2 regions of the Massilimicrobiota sp. An80 genome follow, and region 1 is predicted to be linked to the other one. Evidence: a T-box and tRNA genes for the amino acid it is inferred to sense, from the RefSeq annotation. Region 1 holds a T-box; the other holds one or more tRNA genes.
What was found. A T-box is a leader RNA that pairs with one kind of tRNA and senses whether it is charged. The one in region 1 lies ahead of asnS (asparagine--tRNA ligase), so its partner is inferred to be a tRNA-Asn.
Positions count from the first base shown of each region.

Region 2: it has a tRNA-Asn gene. The T-box ahead of asnS (asparagine--tRNA ligase) is inferred to sense a tRNA for this amino acid. The anticodon was not compared.

Region 1 is NZ_NFHI01000007.1:32,062-39,787, forward strand. Features, by position in the region: gene B5G32_RS03320 (D-2-hydroxyacid dehydrogenase) at 145-1,539, opposite strand; gene B5G32_RS03325 (metallophosphoesterase family protein) at 1,511-2,992, opposite strand; gene asnS (asparagine--tRNA ligase) at 3,076-4,461, opposite strand; T-box leader at 4,498-4,710, opposite strand; gene B5G32_RS03335 (redox-sensing transcriptional repressor Rex) at 4,749-5,387, opposite strand; gene tsaD (tRNA (adenosine(37)-N6)-threonylcarbamoyltransferase complex transferase subunit TsaD) at 5,387-6,397, opposite strand; gene rimI (ribosomal protein S18-alanine N-acetyltransferase) at 6,394-6,843, opposite strand; gene tsaB (tRNA (adenosine(37)-N6)-threonylcarbamoyltransferase complex dimerization subunit type 1 TsaB) at 6,834-7,439, opposite strand; gene tsaE (tRNA (adenosine(37)-N6)-threonylcarbamoyltransferase complex ATPase subunit type 1 TsaE) at 7,424-7,726, opposite strand, start outside.
Region 2 is NZ_NFHI01000012.1:30,730-38,455, reverse strand. Features, by position in the region: gene B5G32_RS05075 (heavy metal translocating P-type ATPase) at 1-1,467, opposite strand, end outside; gene B5G32_RS05070 (cation transporter) at 1,550-1,768, opposite strand; gene B5G32_RS05065 (ArsR/SmtB family transcription factor) at 1,786-2,133, opposite strand; gene B5G32_RS05055 (hypothetical protein) at 2,819-2,998, opposite strand; tRNA gene B5G32_RS05050 (tRNA-Gly) at 3,139-3,212, opposite strand; tRNA gene B5G32_RS05045 (tRNA-Leu) at 3,218-3,300, opposite strand; tRNA gene B5G32_RS05040 (tRNA-Lys) at 3,307-3,382, opposite strand; tRNA gene B5G32_RS05035 (tRNA-Thr) at 3,390-3,465, opposite strand; tRNA gene B5G32_RS05030 (tRNA-Val) at 3,475-3,550, opposite strand; tRNA gene B5G32_RS05025 (tRNA-Glu) at 3,554-3,629, opposite strand; tRNA gene B5G32_RS05020 (tRNA-Asn) at 3,637-3,712, opposite strand; gene B5G32_RS05015 (tautomerase family protein) at 3,796-4,137, opposite strand; gene B5G32_RS05010 (aminotransferase-like domain-containing protein) at 4,185-5,384, opposite strand; gene B5G32_RS05005 (hypothetical protein) at 5,487-5,825, shown strand; gene B5G32_RS05000 (MerR family transcriptional regulator) at 5,836-6,708, opposite strand; gene B5G32_RS04995 (amino acid ABC transporter ATP-binding protein) at 6,788-7,531, opposite strand; gene B5G32_RS04990 (amino acid ABC transporter permease) at 7,540-7,726, opposite strand, start outside.

The DNA of each region.
Region 1 (7,726 bases):
AACATCATGCTACATATAACAAAATTTTCCTGCTTCATCCTCATTTCTAGTCCACAGGCGTTAATTCCGATCATAAGACCGTACATGCTTTGCTACTGACGTAGACTCCTCCTTCTTTTTTTATTTTTTTCTATCATACACGATTTATTCATTATTGACAATATTTCTTTCTTCTCCTTTTAAGAAGGCAAGTATATTTTTATAAACTTCATCTACGCATCTTTGTCTTGCTTCAATAGAACCCCAGGCAATATGTGGTGTGAAGATAACCTTATTCATATCTTGAATAGAATAAAGCACATCATCTTCTAATAATGGTTCATGTTCAAAGACATCTAAGCCAACTCCCACTAAATGTCCTTCATTCAAGACTTTCACTAAAGCTTTTTCTTCTATAATGCCACCACGTCCAACATTGATGAGATATGCCGTTGGTTTCATTTTTCTTAAAGCTTCTTCATTAAATAAATAATGTGTCTTTTCATTTAATGGTGCATGAATACTAATAATATCTGATGTCTTTAACAAAGTATCAAAGTCAACCTGCTGATAATCGCTGGTTGCATTTTGACCACTTGTCGAATAATATTGAACTTTAGCACCCATAGCCTTTGCGATACCTGCGACTTGGCGACCTATATGACCTAATCCAACAATCCCCCAAGTCATAGAAGCAACATCATGGAAAACATCATCAAAATAACTAAAACACTGACTTTGACAATATGCTTTTGATTTAACAAAATGATCATATGTCACATTTTTCTCTACCAAATGCATCAATAAAGCTAACGTATGTTGAGCAACTGTCTTAGTCGAATAATCTTTCACATTAGCGACCTTAATGCCATGATCACGACAATATTCTAAATCAACATTATTCGTTCCTGTCGCAAATAAACAGATTAATTTCAAATGTTTTAAACCTTCCAGCACTTCCTTTGTCATTTCATTTTTATTTGTAATCACAATATCAGCACCTAAAATACGACCTTTAATTTCTGAAGGTTTTGTATCTTCATACATGGTCACTTGTCCTAAAGAAGCAATTTTTGACAAATCAACATCTTTTCCAACAGAAGCACTTTGTAAAACAACAATATGTGTATCTTCCTGTTTTAATAATGTCATAAAATCTTCTAGTGAAACATCCTGGAAAAGTTTTCCAAGCCAGATAGCTTCATTTAAATCTAAAATATCAGTTGGTAAAGCTACCCCACACATCACAGTATCTACAATTTCAAATTTTAAAATATGCTGAATCATCGCAACACCTAAAGCTTTAGATGTCATTGTTTTATCATCTTCAATTTTTTCTAAAAGATGTTGTTTAAAATGTTTTTCATTTTGTATACATTGATAGATACACTCCTGTAATGACGTATATGTTAAAACATGTTCTCTTATAAAATCATGATAAAGAAGTGGTAAAACAACATCATACAATTCTAATGGCACAGGTTTTCCATACCCTTTTGTAAAATTATACAGTATAGCTGTTCCTAATTCTTCATCTTTCATGCGATCTACTAATTTCATGATTATTTCCTCCCTCAAATAAATAAACTTCTACTCTTTGTCTTTCAGCCTTAGCTTTATCATCATAAAAAATCATACAGATTTTCATTTTCTGTTCATGAATATTATATTTCATCACATTATAGGAAATATAACGGCTACGACTTTCTTTTAAGCCACCCGTAGCACTTCCTGCTCCAATATAATAACAATCATCTTCTTTTTTAAAAAAAGGTAAATGCTTATGGCCATGAAACACATAATGAATATGTCGTTTTTTTAGCCAATCAATTAATAATGGTGCATCAACCAAAACTTTTGAAGTTTCTATAATACGATTGATAAATGTTTTTTCATGCCATTTGGTTTTAATAAACTCTGCTTTATTAATGGGATAAACATGGTGATGCAACATCACTAATAATGTATATTCTTCTAAATGATCAATAGCTGACAATTCATCATCTATTTCATCAAGTTGTCTTTTTCCTACTTTTCCTCTTGCTAAGTTTCCTTCACTTGTTGTATCCATTTTAATAATAACGATTTTTTCCTGTTCTAAAACTTTAACATTTTCACCAAGCAGATAAGCAATTACTTTACTTTTTTGATTTCTAGCAAAATTAAAGCCATGAACAATCACATCATGATTTCCTAAAATAAAAGTCACATTCGCCTTATAACGCTTTTTAAGACTATTCATAAAATCATTGGCTAAATACATATTTTTACGATTAGGAGATTCCATCAAATCACCTGTTATCAAAATATTAACTGCCCATAAAGAAGGTAATCTTGGAATCAGTTCATCCAATGAAGCATAAAGACGCTCCAGCCCCTTTTGACGTTTATCTTTACCGAGATGCAAATCACTCAATTGAATGAAATAGGCATCATCCTGATACTGATTATAAACATCAAATAAGCAAACTTGATTTTCAATATAGGATGTTAACTGCAAGAAATCTTTTTGATTATGTATCGGCGCAAATACCGCCTGTTGTCCTTTAAAAATTAAACATCCTGGCCACATATCAGCATGATTTAAAGCACAGAAAAAGGCTGGAAAAGGATCAAAGAAAGATAAATTATCACGTTGAAAATGTTCTGAAATAGCATAGAAATAAATATTCTCGTATTCAGGAAAAGATGTCATTTGAAAAGAAGATTCATCAAATCCAGGCACATAAACAATGTGAATCGCTTCCTGATATGTTTGAGCCATTGTTTCCATTTCACTAGAAAAAGGCTTATGCAAAATATGATCCACATCTTCAGCTTTCATAAAACGTGACAACAATGCATAATCATCCCTTGTGATAGAAGATAAAACATCACACGAAATATGGCGTTGGCAAAGCCATTGAACAAAACTTTGTATATAGTCATATGACATCAATAAATCACGCATATATGCTGATTCATTACGATAAATAATATTAAAAAAGGTATTGATAAAGAAGATTTCATTCACTGTCTTTTCACCTCATAATTTTATTATACTACAAATTGAAATAATTGAATATGAAAAAATATAACGGGAATCCCGTTATATTTTTAGAATTTTAAGTTTCTTGGTGTTCTTGGGAATGGTTCAACATCTCTAATGTTTTGCATACCTGTCAAATACATTAAGAAACGGTCAAATCCTAGTCCAAATCCAGCATGTTTACATCCACCAAATCTTCTTAAATCCATATACCATTGAAGTCCTTCTTTAGACATTTGTTTTTCATCCATGATTTTTTCTAGAACTTCATATCTTTCTTCACGCTGACTTCCACCAACTAATTCCCCAATTCCTGGCACCAGCAAATCACATGCTGCAACAGTCTTGCCATCATCATTTAAACGCATATAGAAAGCTTTAATTTCTTTTGGATAATCTGTTAAGAACACTGGTCCACCTACAATGTTTTCACAGATATAGCGTTCATGTTCACTATTGAGATCCATACCCCATTCAACTTTATTTTCAAACTTAACATCGGCCTGTTTTAAAATATCAATAGCTTCTGTATATGTCATACGTTTAAATTCACTATTTCTGACATGAGTAATTCTTTGAATACATTCTTTATCAATCATCTGTTCAAAGAATTTCATTTCTTCAGGTGCATTTTCTAAAACATAGTCAATACAGTATTTCACCATATCTTCAATTAAATCCATATCATCTTCTAGATCAGCAAAAGCAATTTCTGGTTCAATCATCCAGAATTCACTGGCATGACGTGATGTATTTGAATTTTCAGCTCTAAAAGCTGGTCCAAATGTATAAACATCTCTAAAAGCCATACAGAATGCTTCGACATGTAATTGTCCTGTTACGGTTAAAAATGCTTCTTTACCAAAGAAATCTTTATCAAATTCAGTATTATCAATGGTTGTTGCTCTAAACATTTCTCCAGCACCTTCACCATCATTACTTGTAATAATTGGTGTATGCACATAAACAAAACCTTGTGACTGGAAAAATTCATGAATAGCCATTGATAAAACACTTCTTAATCTAAAAATAGCGTAAAATGTATTGGCACGTGGACGAAGATGAGGAATTTCTCTCATATATTCAAAAGAATGTCTTTTCTTTTGAAGTGGAAAATCTTCATCACATGCACCTTCTACAACAACTTGTGTTGCTTCAATTTCAAAAGGTTGCTTAGCTTCAGGTGTGAGTTTTAATTTTCCTAAAACACGAATAGCACTTCCCGTACTGATATGTTTGATATCATCATAATTTGATAAAGTTTCCTGTAAATATACAATCTGGCAGTTTCTAAAATATGTTCCATCGTTTAAAGCTATAAAACCAACTTTTCCATTATCACGATTTGTACGTACCCATCCATCTAATTCAACATATTCTAAACCTTCAGTTTCAAAATCTTCCCCAGATAAAACCATTTCATACAATTCTCTGACTGTCATAAATTCAAACATGACTCTCTCCTCCTTTTTATAAAAAAAGCCGTTCCTAAAAGGAACGACTATAATATCGCGGTACCATCCTCATTCATATTCATCATGAATATGCTCTCTTACCATAACGCTGTTTAGCGGGATAGTCTACTTACATTTCTCCTATCCGGTTCATTGAGTGTTCCATATTATAACAGTTTCTTTTGCTTACACCATCCAAAAGTCGCTATCAAACTTCACTATAATACGTTCTCAAATCATTACCTGTACATCTATTATTAACATCTTTCTCACAAAATTTCAATACTTTATTCATCATTGACATGCATTTTTAAAATCAATTCCTGAATAGCCACAACAACATCGACTGTCTGTACAACAACATCACTATGAACTGTAAAATGTGTATGCGTAAAATCTACAATTCCTTTAATGCCTAAATCCATTAAACGATCGACTGTTTCCTGAACATTTTCACTAATAGCCAATATCGCAATCTTGCAGCCTTGAGGAAATGTTTTTTCTAAATCATCAATATGATAAAGTTTAACACCAAAGCGTTCTCCAACTTTATTTTGATCCAAATCATAACCACACACAATTTTTCCAACTGTATATTGCCAGCGATTATATTTTAAGATGGCACTTCCTAAGTTACCAACGCCAATCAAAATAATAGATTCATCTAACCCTAAACCAAGAACATTATTAAGAATATTAATAATTTCCTTTGTATCATATCCGATACCACGTTTACCTAATGTTTCTTTGTGTGTCAAAAAACTAAAATCACGACGAATGGTTGTATCCAAGATTCCTGTTGCTTCAGATAATTCACTTGATAAAAAGTTGTTTTGCCCTTCATGTTGCATATTACGCAATGCCTTTAAATAAACGGGAAAACGTGACATTGTTGCTTTTGAAATTTTATGCTGTTTTTTTTCCATTAAGATTCACCAAGACTTTCCTCTTCTAAATCATATGACGGTTTGACCATTAAGTCAAGTGATGAAAATTTCTGATGTTCAAACATCACACGTGCTGCCGAAGCAATCATAGCTGCATTATCTGTGCAATAACGCATTGGTGGAAATAAAACAGGTATCTCACTACGCTTTGTCAACGCTTGTCTTAATCCCTGATTTGCACTGACTCCCCCAGCCACGATAATCTGTTTAACATGATAATCCTGAGCCGCTTTGATTGTTTTAGAAGCCAGAACATCAACAGCAACTTCCTGAAAAGAACATGCTAAATCTTGAGGAATAATCTCTTCACCACGCTGTGATGCATTATGACAAAGATTAATCACTGCTGATTTTAAACCACTAAAAGAAAAATTATAGCTTTCATCATTCATGGGTAATGGCAAAGCATAAGTATGTTTTCCTTCTTTGGCCATATGATCAATAACTGGTCCTCCTGGATAAGGCAAATGTAATACACGTCCAACCTTATCGTAAGCTTCTCCAATCGCATCATCTAAAGTCTGACCAATGACTTCAAATGAAAATTCATGTTTCATATAAACGAGTTCACTATGCCCACCACTGACAACCAGACACAAACATGGATATTGAATGTCTTCGACAAGTTCATTAGCATAAATATGTCCAGCAATATGATGAACACCAATTAATGGTTTATGATAAGCTAATGCCAATGTTTTGGCAGCCTGCATCCCAACATGTAAAGATCCTACCAGTCCAGGCCCTTTGGTAACGGCAATGGCATCTATATCCTGCATATTGATTTGGGCTTCATTTAAGGCTGTCTTTAAGACAGTCGATACACATTCTACGTGCATACGACTGGCAATTTCTGGAACAACTCCACCAAACATACGATGTGTATCAATTTGTGATGCGACAACATTGCATAAGAGTTCACGTTTATCCTTTAAAATCGCCACTGCCATTTCATCGCAACTTGATTCAATAGCTAAAATAAGACTCATGCTTTTCCCTCCATTTCTTTTGTCATTAAATAAGCATCTTCATGATTATCCTGATAATAATCTCGACGTATGGATTGAATATCAAATCCATTTTTTTGATAAAGCGCAATCGCTTTTTGATTAGATTTTCGTACTTCTAAACTCATCGTGTTTACACCTGCATCCCTGGCATAAGATAAAGCAAATTCTAAAAGCTTTTGTCCATAACCTTGAGATTGTTCTTCTTTTTTTATCCCAATGGATGCAATTTGTGCCTGCTCATACATCACCCAAAGATCAACATATCCAATGATTTCCATTTCTTTTTTTAAAACAAAAATATGTGCAAATGGATTTTCTAACAATTCGTATTCAAAATCTTCTTTTGACCAAGGTGATGTCATTAAAGTGTGTTCTAACTGCACGAGCGTCTCAATTTCTTTTGACTGTAAAGCTTCTATAAGCATATTTTTTTAGCCTCAACATCTTTAAGATAACGTGGTACTAAAGCATCAACATTTTGCACTATTGATGTCTGCTTGGCTAATTCATGTAAATTTTTAGCCAAATCAACCGTATTAGGTTCATACCCCACAACTTCATTTTGTCCAACAACTTGAAAATCACTATAATCTTGCATAAATTGTGGAAACTGTTGAATATCTATCATTTGTTCTGGAATAACTGCCTGTCCATTTTCATAGGCACAGACAAAAACTTTTTGACTACGTGCATCAATCACAGATACACATTTTTGTAAACCTGCATAAGCTGCTAAAGAAGAAATAGCTTTGATATGTACTGAAGAAATAACACTTAATGTTTTTGCTATTGTTAAAGCAACTCTTTCTCCCGTATAAGAACCAGGTCCTAATGTAATGACCATTTCATCAATATCCAGTAATTCCTTTTGATGTTTTTCTAATAATTTTTGAAGATAGGGAATTGCATTTTCTGATTGACGTTTAGACCCCATTTCCTGAAGAGATGACAAGCATTGATCATCTTCATATAAAGCAACCATTAAATATTGATTCGATGTATCCATTATAAGCTGTAACATATTTTCATCTCCTCCAATAATTGCTGATATTTTTCTCCATAAGGTACAAATGTCATTCGACGTGTCTGATCACTATTTTTTGTCATATGTATTTCTAATCTTTCTTGAGGTAATATATCTTGAATATACATTGGCCATTCAATAACACAAACACCATCATTTTCAAACATTTCTTCAAATCCTAATTCTTCATTTTCACCTTCTAAACGATAAGCATCAAAATGATATAAAGGCCATCTTCCCTGATATTCCTTCACAATCGTAAAAGTTGGTGAATTAATAATCTT
Region 2 (7,726 bases), on a different contig from region 1:
ATAAACACGATCAATACCAATCTCTTCAGCAACCTTTGTCGCAGTCTGTTTTGTATCTCCCGTTAACATAATCGTTTCTTTGATTCCTTGTGATTTTAAAGACTGAATCGCTGCTTTTGAGGTTTCTTTAATCACATCAGAAATCACAATACATCCTGCATATTGATTATCTATGGCCATATACACAACTGTTCCTTCAGGATGTTTTTCCGTAATATCTACACCTATCTTATTCATCAGTTTTTCATTACCAGCATAAACATCATGTCCATGAACAGTTCCACGAATACCATGTCCAGCAATTTCTTCAATATTATGCACAGCATCTCTATCCAATGATTGTCCATAAGCCTTTTGTAAACTTAAACTGATTGGATGACTTGAAGCCATTTCCACATGAGCTGCATAATACAATAACTGTTGCTGATCATAATTATCAGTTGGATCAATATGCGTTACTTCAAAAACCCCTTTTGTCAGTGTTCCCGTTTTGTCAAAAACAATATATTTGGCACTGGCAAGAGCTTCGAGATAATTTGAACCCTTCACCAAAATTCCTTTTGTTGAAGCACAACCAATGCCACCAAAGAAACTGAGTGGTATAGAAATAACCAAAGCACATGGACAACTGATAACGAGGAATGTTAACGCACGAATAATCCAATCAGCCCATGAGGCATCTTTCCCCATCAACATCAAAACAACAGGTGGAATTATCGCTAATGCCAATGCACTATAACAAACTGCTGGTGTATAGTATCTGGCAAACTTAGTAATAAAGTTTTCTGAACGTGACTTTTTCATACTTGAATTTTCTACCAAATCAAGAATTTTAGAAACTGTTGATTCACCAAATTCCTTTGTTGTTTTCACTTTAATTTCACCAGTCATATTAATAAAACCACTGATGACTTCATCGCCGCAATGTGCATCTCTTGGCACACTTTCCCCTGTCAAAGCACTCGTATTAAATGTTGTATTCCCTTCAACAATAATACCATCAATAGGCACTTTTTCACCAGGATTGACAATGATTTCACTACCTATTTCGACATCATCTGGATCAACTTTTTGAAGCTTACCATCTATCATCATATTAGCATAATCGGGACGAATATCCATTAATGCGGCAATATTACGACGACTTTTACCGACTGCAACACTTTGGAACAATTCGCCAATCTGATAAAACAGCATGACAGCGACACCTTCACGGAATTCACCTAAACACATAGCGCCTACAGTCGCAACAGCCATCAAAAAGTTTTCATCAAAAACCTGTCTTTTTAATATACCTTTTATCGCTTTTCTTAAAATATCATACCCAATAATCAGATAAGGTATTAGATAAAGTACCACTTCTACATATAAATTCACAGAAACATATGAAGTTAAAATCATGATTCCAATCATGAATCCTAAAGATAACAGAATTCTATAAAGAACTTTCTTTTGTTTTTTATTCATCATAACACTCCTATTCATTTTAATATATGTTCACTCATTCATATATCATCTAAATAAATATCCCTTTTTAAGGGAATTTATTCTATAAATAAATTTCACAGTCATCTTCTACGACTTTACAATTCTTATAAGCTTTTTGCATGACTTCATCAATATTAACTCCATCTTCAAATTCAACTTTTAGTTTTAAAGTCATAAAACTTAAAGTTGCATCTTTCACACCTTCTGTTTTTTTAACAGCTTCTTCCATTTTAGCTGCACAGTTTGCACAATCTACATCAACTTTATATGTCTTTTTCATCTTCTTTTTCCCCTTTCTTATTCTTCTACATGTTCCATACCCATAGACATGATTGTTCTAACATGATCATCATCTAATGAGTAAAAAATAACCTTTCCTTCACGTCTGAATTTAATCAATTTACTATCTTTGAGAACTCTCAACTGATGACTCACTGCTGATTGACTCATTCCTAAAACTAATGCGATATCTCCTACACATAATTCACTTTCAAACAATGCATAGAGAATCTTGATACGTGTTGTATCCCCAAAAACTTTAAATAAATCAGCTAATTCATATAAATATTCATCATCCGGCTGTTTATCTTGAACTCGCTTGACAATATCTTCATGAACTTCTAAATTTTCTTGATTCAATCCCATAACATCATCCTTTCAATGAACATATGAACATTTCTTCATATATAAATATATTACTATTATTCTTCTTTGTCAATAAAAACTTTACATAAATTTGATAGATTTGATTCTTCTCTTTCTGTTAGTATCATAGTAGATAAAATATTAAGAATGGAGTGAAGTTTTATGCTAAAAAAATTAAAAACCGGGCTCATATGTTTAATAATAGGAGAAATCATATCTTGGATTGTTTCTTTTGTTACTTTACCATCTTTTATTCATGGTTTTCTATTAGGTCTATCAGTTGGTTTAAAACTCATTAGTATCATTTTCATATTTATCATCATTATCAATTACCCTAAAGAAAGCAAACAATAACACAAATCATGTTATTTCTTCATTTCGTTTCCCATTCTTCATAAAGAATCTCATTTTTCAAAAAACTATAAATATGAAACATAAAAGAAGTCAAAGATAGAGACTTGTTAATATCTTGACTTCTTTATTGCTGAATACTATGAATCGTTCAAAAATAAGAAACGTCTTTTCATAAATGTGCTACTAATCAGTGAATCATTTTTACGCCCTTTTCCAAACAATCTTTTTATCTAATAGCATTATAAGCAAAATAAGATCCATTATAAAAAGATTCCAATATATATTTTGCATTCTATTTTATTTTTGAGTTCTCTTAACATCTTAAGTTGTTTTAATTAGAATGATAAGACGAATTATCAGAAACTTTTATAAGTGAACTACTATAAGACTGGAGTCTATCCAAATAATTTAATGGAAATTGTTTTAATAACATATACCTTTTCAGATTCTTTTTTAACATTTCAATAGTATCGCTTCTTTTTAACTTCAAATTTTTTACTGAAACATCCATATATCAATCCTCCTTTTGAATTTAGGCACAAAAAAACTATGTTGATTACAACATAGCTTATAGCCGAACCACTGTTATTGAGTTTGCCAAAATAGATATTTAGTTGATATACTCTACATTTTTTTACTCTATTAATAAAATGGAGCGGGTGATGGGAATCGAACCCACGTAGTCAGCTTGGAAGGCTGAAGTTCTACCATTGAACTACACCCGCTTGTCTGGTGCGGATGACAGGACTTGAACCTGCACGCCGAAGCACTAGATCCTAAGTCTAGCGTGTCTGCCAGTTTCACCACATCCGCATAAAATGGTGACCCGCAGGCGACTCGAACGCCTGACCCTCTGATTAAAAGTCAGATGCTCTACCTACTGAGCTAGCGGGTCAAAAACATGGTGCCGGCTAAAGGACTTGAACCCTCAACCTACTGATTACAAGTCAGTTGCTCTACCAATTGAGCTAAGCCGGCATAAAAAAATGGTGGAGGTTAACGGGCTCGAACCGCTGACCCTCTGCTTGTAAGGCAGATGCTCTCCCAACTGAGCTAAACCTCCATATGGTGACCTGTACGGGATTCGAACCCGTGAATGCATGCGTGAAAGGCATGTGAGTTAACCGTTTCTCCAACAGGCCTCAAAAATGGCGCTTGAAGTAGGACTCGAACCTACGACCGATCGGTTAACAGCCGATTGCTCTACCAACTGAGCTATTCAAGCATTTTCGATTGCCTAAATATATTATCATATCATTTCATGTAATGCAAGTCTTTTTTTAAAAAAAATAGAAGTCATTTTGACTTCTATAAATATTCTCCATTTTTACCCCAATTTTCAAATTCTTCAATAGAAAGATATTGCTGTTCCACAGGTATTTTGGTAATACGTTCAACTTCTTTCAACAGTTTTTCAGCAAACTCTTTTTTATATTGATAATCTGTTGTATGAAAAAGCTGACAAGATATTTTCATACATTCCATTTCCTGTCCTCTAAAATACATGACTTGATTATCTTCAATATGAATCATTAAGTTTTCTTCTTTTTTATTAGGTAAAATAGAAATTAATTGACCAGCACTTTCTTTTAATGCTTTTTCTTGATTTAATGTTAATGTTTTTGTTGTTGTAAATGTTATATACGGCATACTATTTTTCCTCCCATTTATCCATTATATATAAACAGCTTTAAAAATTATGACGAAATAGATAACATTTCATATGTTATTTCACCTAAAATCTTAACTCCTTCTTTGATCTTTTCATTGGTTGGTGTTGAATAATTCATTCTAAAACTATGACATTCTTTCGTATCATCATCTAAGAATGCATTTCCTGGTACAACTGCCACATTCTTTTCCAAAGCTTTTTTCACAAATGTCAACATATCAACACTTTCAGGCAATGTCACCCAGATAAACATTCCACCTGTTGGTATTGTATATTGAACATCCGGATGAAAATGTTTTTTCATTTCATCAAGCATTAAGTGACATTTTTGTTTATAAATCATTCGAATACGTTCAATATGTGCATCCATATCATAATTTTGAAGATATCGTGCCATAACTTTTTGAGCCCAAAGATTAGAATGAACATCACTGGCCTGTTTGGCAACTGTCATTTTTTGAATAATCGCTTTTGGTGCTATACAACAAGCCACACGCATTCCAGGCGCAATAATTTTAGAAAGACTTGCTGCATAAATAACCAATCCATCTTCATCCAATGATTTTATAGAAGGAATAGCTTCACCTTCAAATCTTAAATCTCCATAAGGATTATCTTCTAAAATAAGAACACCATTGTCTTTAGCTAATTTTAAAATTTCTTTTCTGACTTCCAATGACATTGTCATTCCTGTTGGATTTTGAAAATTAGGTATCAGATACATAAATTTTGGTTTTGGCTCCATTTGTAAAGCCTGTTTTAAAGACTCTAAATCTAATTGTCCATTTTTATATTCAATACCTCTTAAAACAGCACCTAATGATTTAAAAGCATTTAAAGCTCCTAAAAAACTAGGATTTTCACAAATCACAACGTCACCTTCATTACATAATATTTTAGCCACAAATTCCATAATCTGTTGTGATCCAGAAGTAATTATCATTTGATCATCAGCTTTCATAACCTGTTCATGACGATTAAAAAAGTGTGTCGCTGCCTGAATCAATTCCTGATCTCCTTCAGTAATTCCATACTGTAAAACACTAATAGGCTCATTAGTCAATATATCTGCAGATATTTTTTCAATTTCTTCAACTGGAAATGCTTCTGCTGATGGATTTCCTCCAGCAAAACTAATCATCTTTGGATCAGATGTTGCCTTTAATATTTCTCTAATTGCAGATGCCTTTACATTTGACATACGTTTTGCAAATTGATATTCCATCATAAAACCCCCTTATCTTATTGTTTATTATAAACCAATTTCATGAGAATAACTAGATATTTATCTCAACTAGCGATATAATAGATATAGGTGGTGATAGAAATGCAAGTTATTGTCGTTGTTTTAAATAAACTTGACTGTTTAGATGATTTGCTTGCAAACTTAAAAAGAGCTGGGGTACGTGGTGGAACAATCATTGAATCTACTGGTATGATAAAGACAATAGATGATTCTGATGAAAGCTATCTTTTAGGATCATTACGTTTGTTCTTAGAAAATCCCCGCCCTGAAAGCCGCACTATCTTTTTTATCGTAGAAGATGGTCAGGTAGATTTAGTCAGAAAAACAGTTGATGAATCAGTTGGTGGCATTGATAATCCAAATACAGGTATTGTTTTTGGATTACCTCTTACATTTGCAGATGGTCTTATAAAAAAATAAAGTTTCGGCTTTATTTTTTTATTAACCGAAACTTAGAATCATAATAAAGATGAAGTTCCTGACAAACTCTTTGATTGAAATCCATGAGTTGTTGATAATATTGATGATACTCATCTGATAGTTCACACATGGCTGGTATCAAAATATCATAATACCCACTATCTCTTAATCTGATCTTCATCTGACGATTTGGATAACTCAGTATACGATACCACCATTTTTGTTGTAACTCATAGTTTTTGATAACCATTTGCTTAATAGATTCATATGCATCTTCTTGATTCATCAATTGATTTTTATATACATTGACATCATGCCATACTTGTTTGAGCTGCTTTTGATTTGTTTTAGAAATCCACATCAAAAAGCGATACGTCCATGGAATTTTGATATGAAAATGATCCCAAAAATCAATAATACGATCATAAGCATTCTGTTGTTTTTGTGTACGAATATGAATATGAAGATAAGGTAGAAAATGCTCATAGAACATATCAAAGAATGGCTGAGGAATATTGTCAGACATGATTTGACATATATCATCCAATGAAAAAGAGTCATCTGTATTGTCACTTTCAATAAAATGATATAACTGTTTTAAACTTTCTTGTTGATAAGAAAGTTCTTTTTGTCTTTGTTTATAAATCTGTTGAAGATATTCTTTTTTCTTATCAATATCTAAATCTAGTAAATAACGGATATCTGCAATAGAGATAGACCAGCTACGATACAACATAATTTCGTTTAATCTTTGAACATCTTCGTCACTGAACTCACGATATCCATTTTGATTTTTATAAACATGAAGTAACTGTTGTTTTTCATAATAATAAATGGCTTTTTTTGTCACATGACATTGACTGCAAACTTCCTGTATTTTCATATCTCATTTCATCTCCCATTTTCATCATAAACTATCCCCTTAGGTCAATGTCAACAAAAAAAGTATCATTTCTGATACTTTATCCATTTGCTTTTAAATAACGTTTTAAAAATGTTCGTGTACGTTCTTCTTGAGGATGTTCGAAGATTTGTTCAGGTGTCCCTTCTTCTGCAATCACACCCTGATCCATGAAAACAACACGTGTTGATACATCTTTCGCAAATTCCATTTCATGAGTGACAACAATCATTGTCAAACCTTCATCAGCGAGTTCTTTCATAATATTCAAAACATCGCCAACCATTTCTGGATCCAATGCACTTGTTGGTTCATCAAAAAGCAAAACTTCAGGACTCATACATAACGCTCTTGCGATAGCAACCCTTTGTTTTTGCCCACCTGATAATTGTACACTGCTTTTATTTGCAAAAGCACTCATACCCACTTTTTCTAAATATTTGAAAGCCATTTGTTTTGCTTCTTCTTTATTTCTTTTTAAAACCTTGATTTGTCCAATCATACAGTTTTCTAATACTGTTAAATTGTTGAATAGATTAAATCCCTGAAACACCATACCAACTTTAGAACGATATTGATTCACATTGAAGTGACGATCTAAAATATCCTGATCATGATATAAAATATGTCCATCATCTAATCTTTCTAATAAGTTAATACAACGTAATAATGTTGATTTTCCACTTCCACTTGAACCAATAATTGTCACAACTTCACCTTTATGTATATCAAAATTGATATCATGCAAAACTTCTAATTGCTTAAATCTCTTTTTTAAATGTTGTACTTGAATAATTGTATCCATAATATCTCCTAACTGCAAAAGTCCTTGCTTTGTTTTTCAGAATTCAATCTTTTTTCGATATAATTTAAAATAAAGGTACTGATTGTTGTTAAAAATAAATAAATGATTGCAGCAACCAAGAAACATTCAATATATTTCATATTTGATCCTGCCACAGATGTCGTCTGAAAATATAATTCTGTTACAGAAATAACA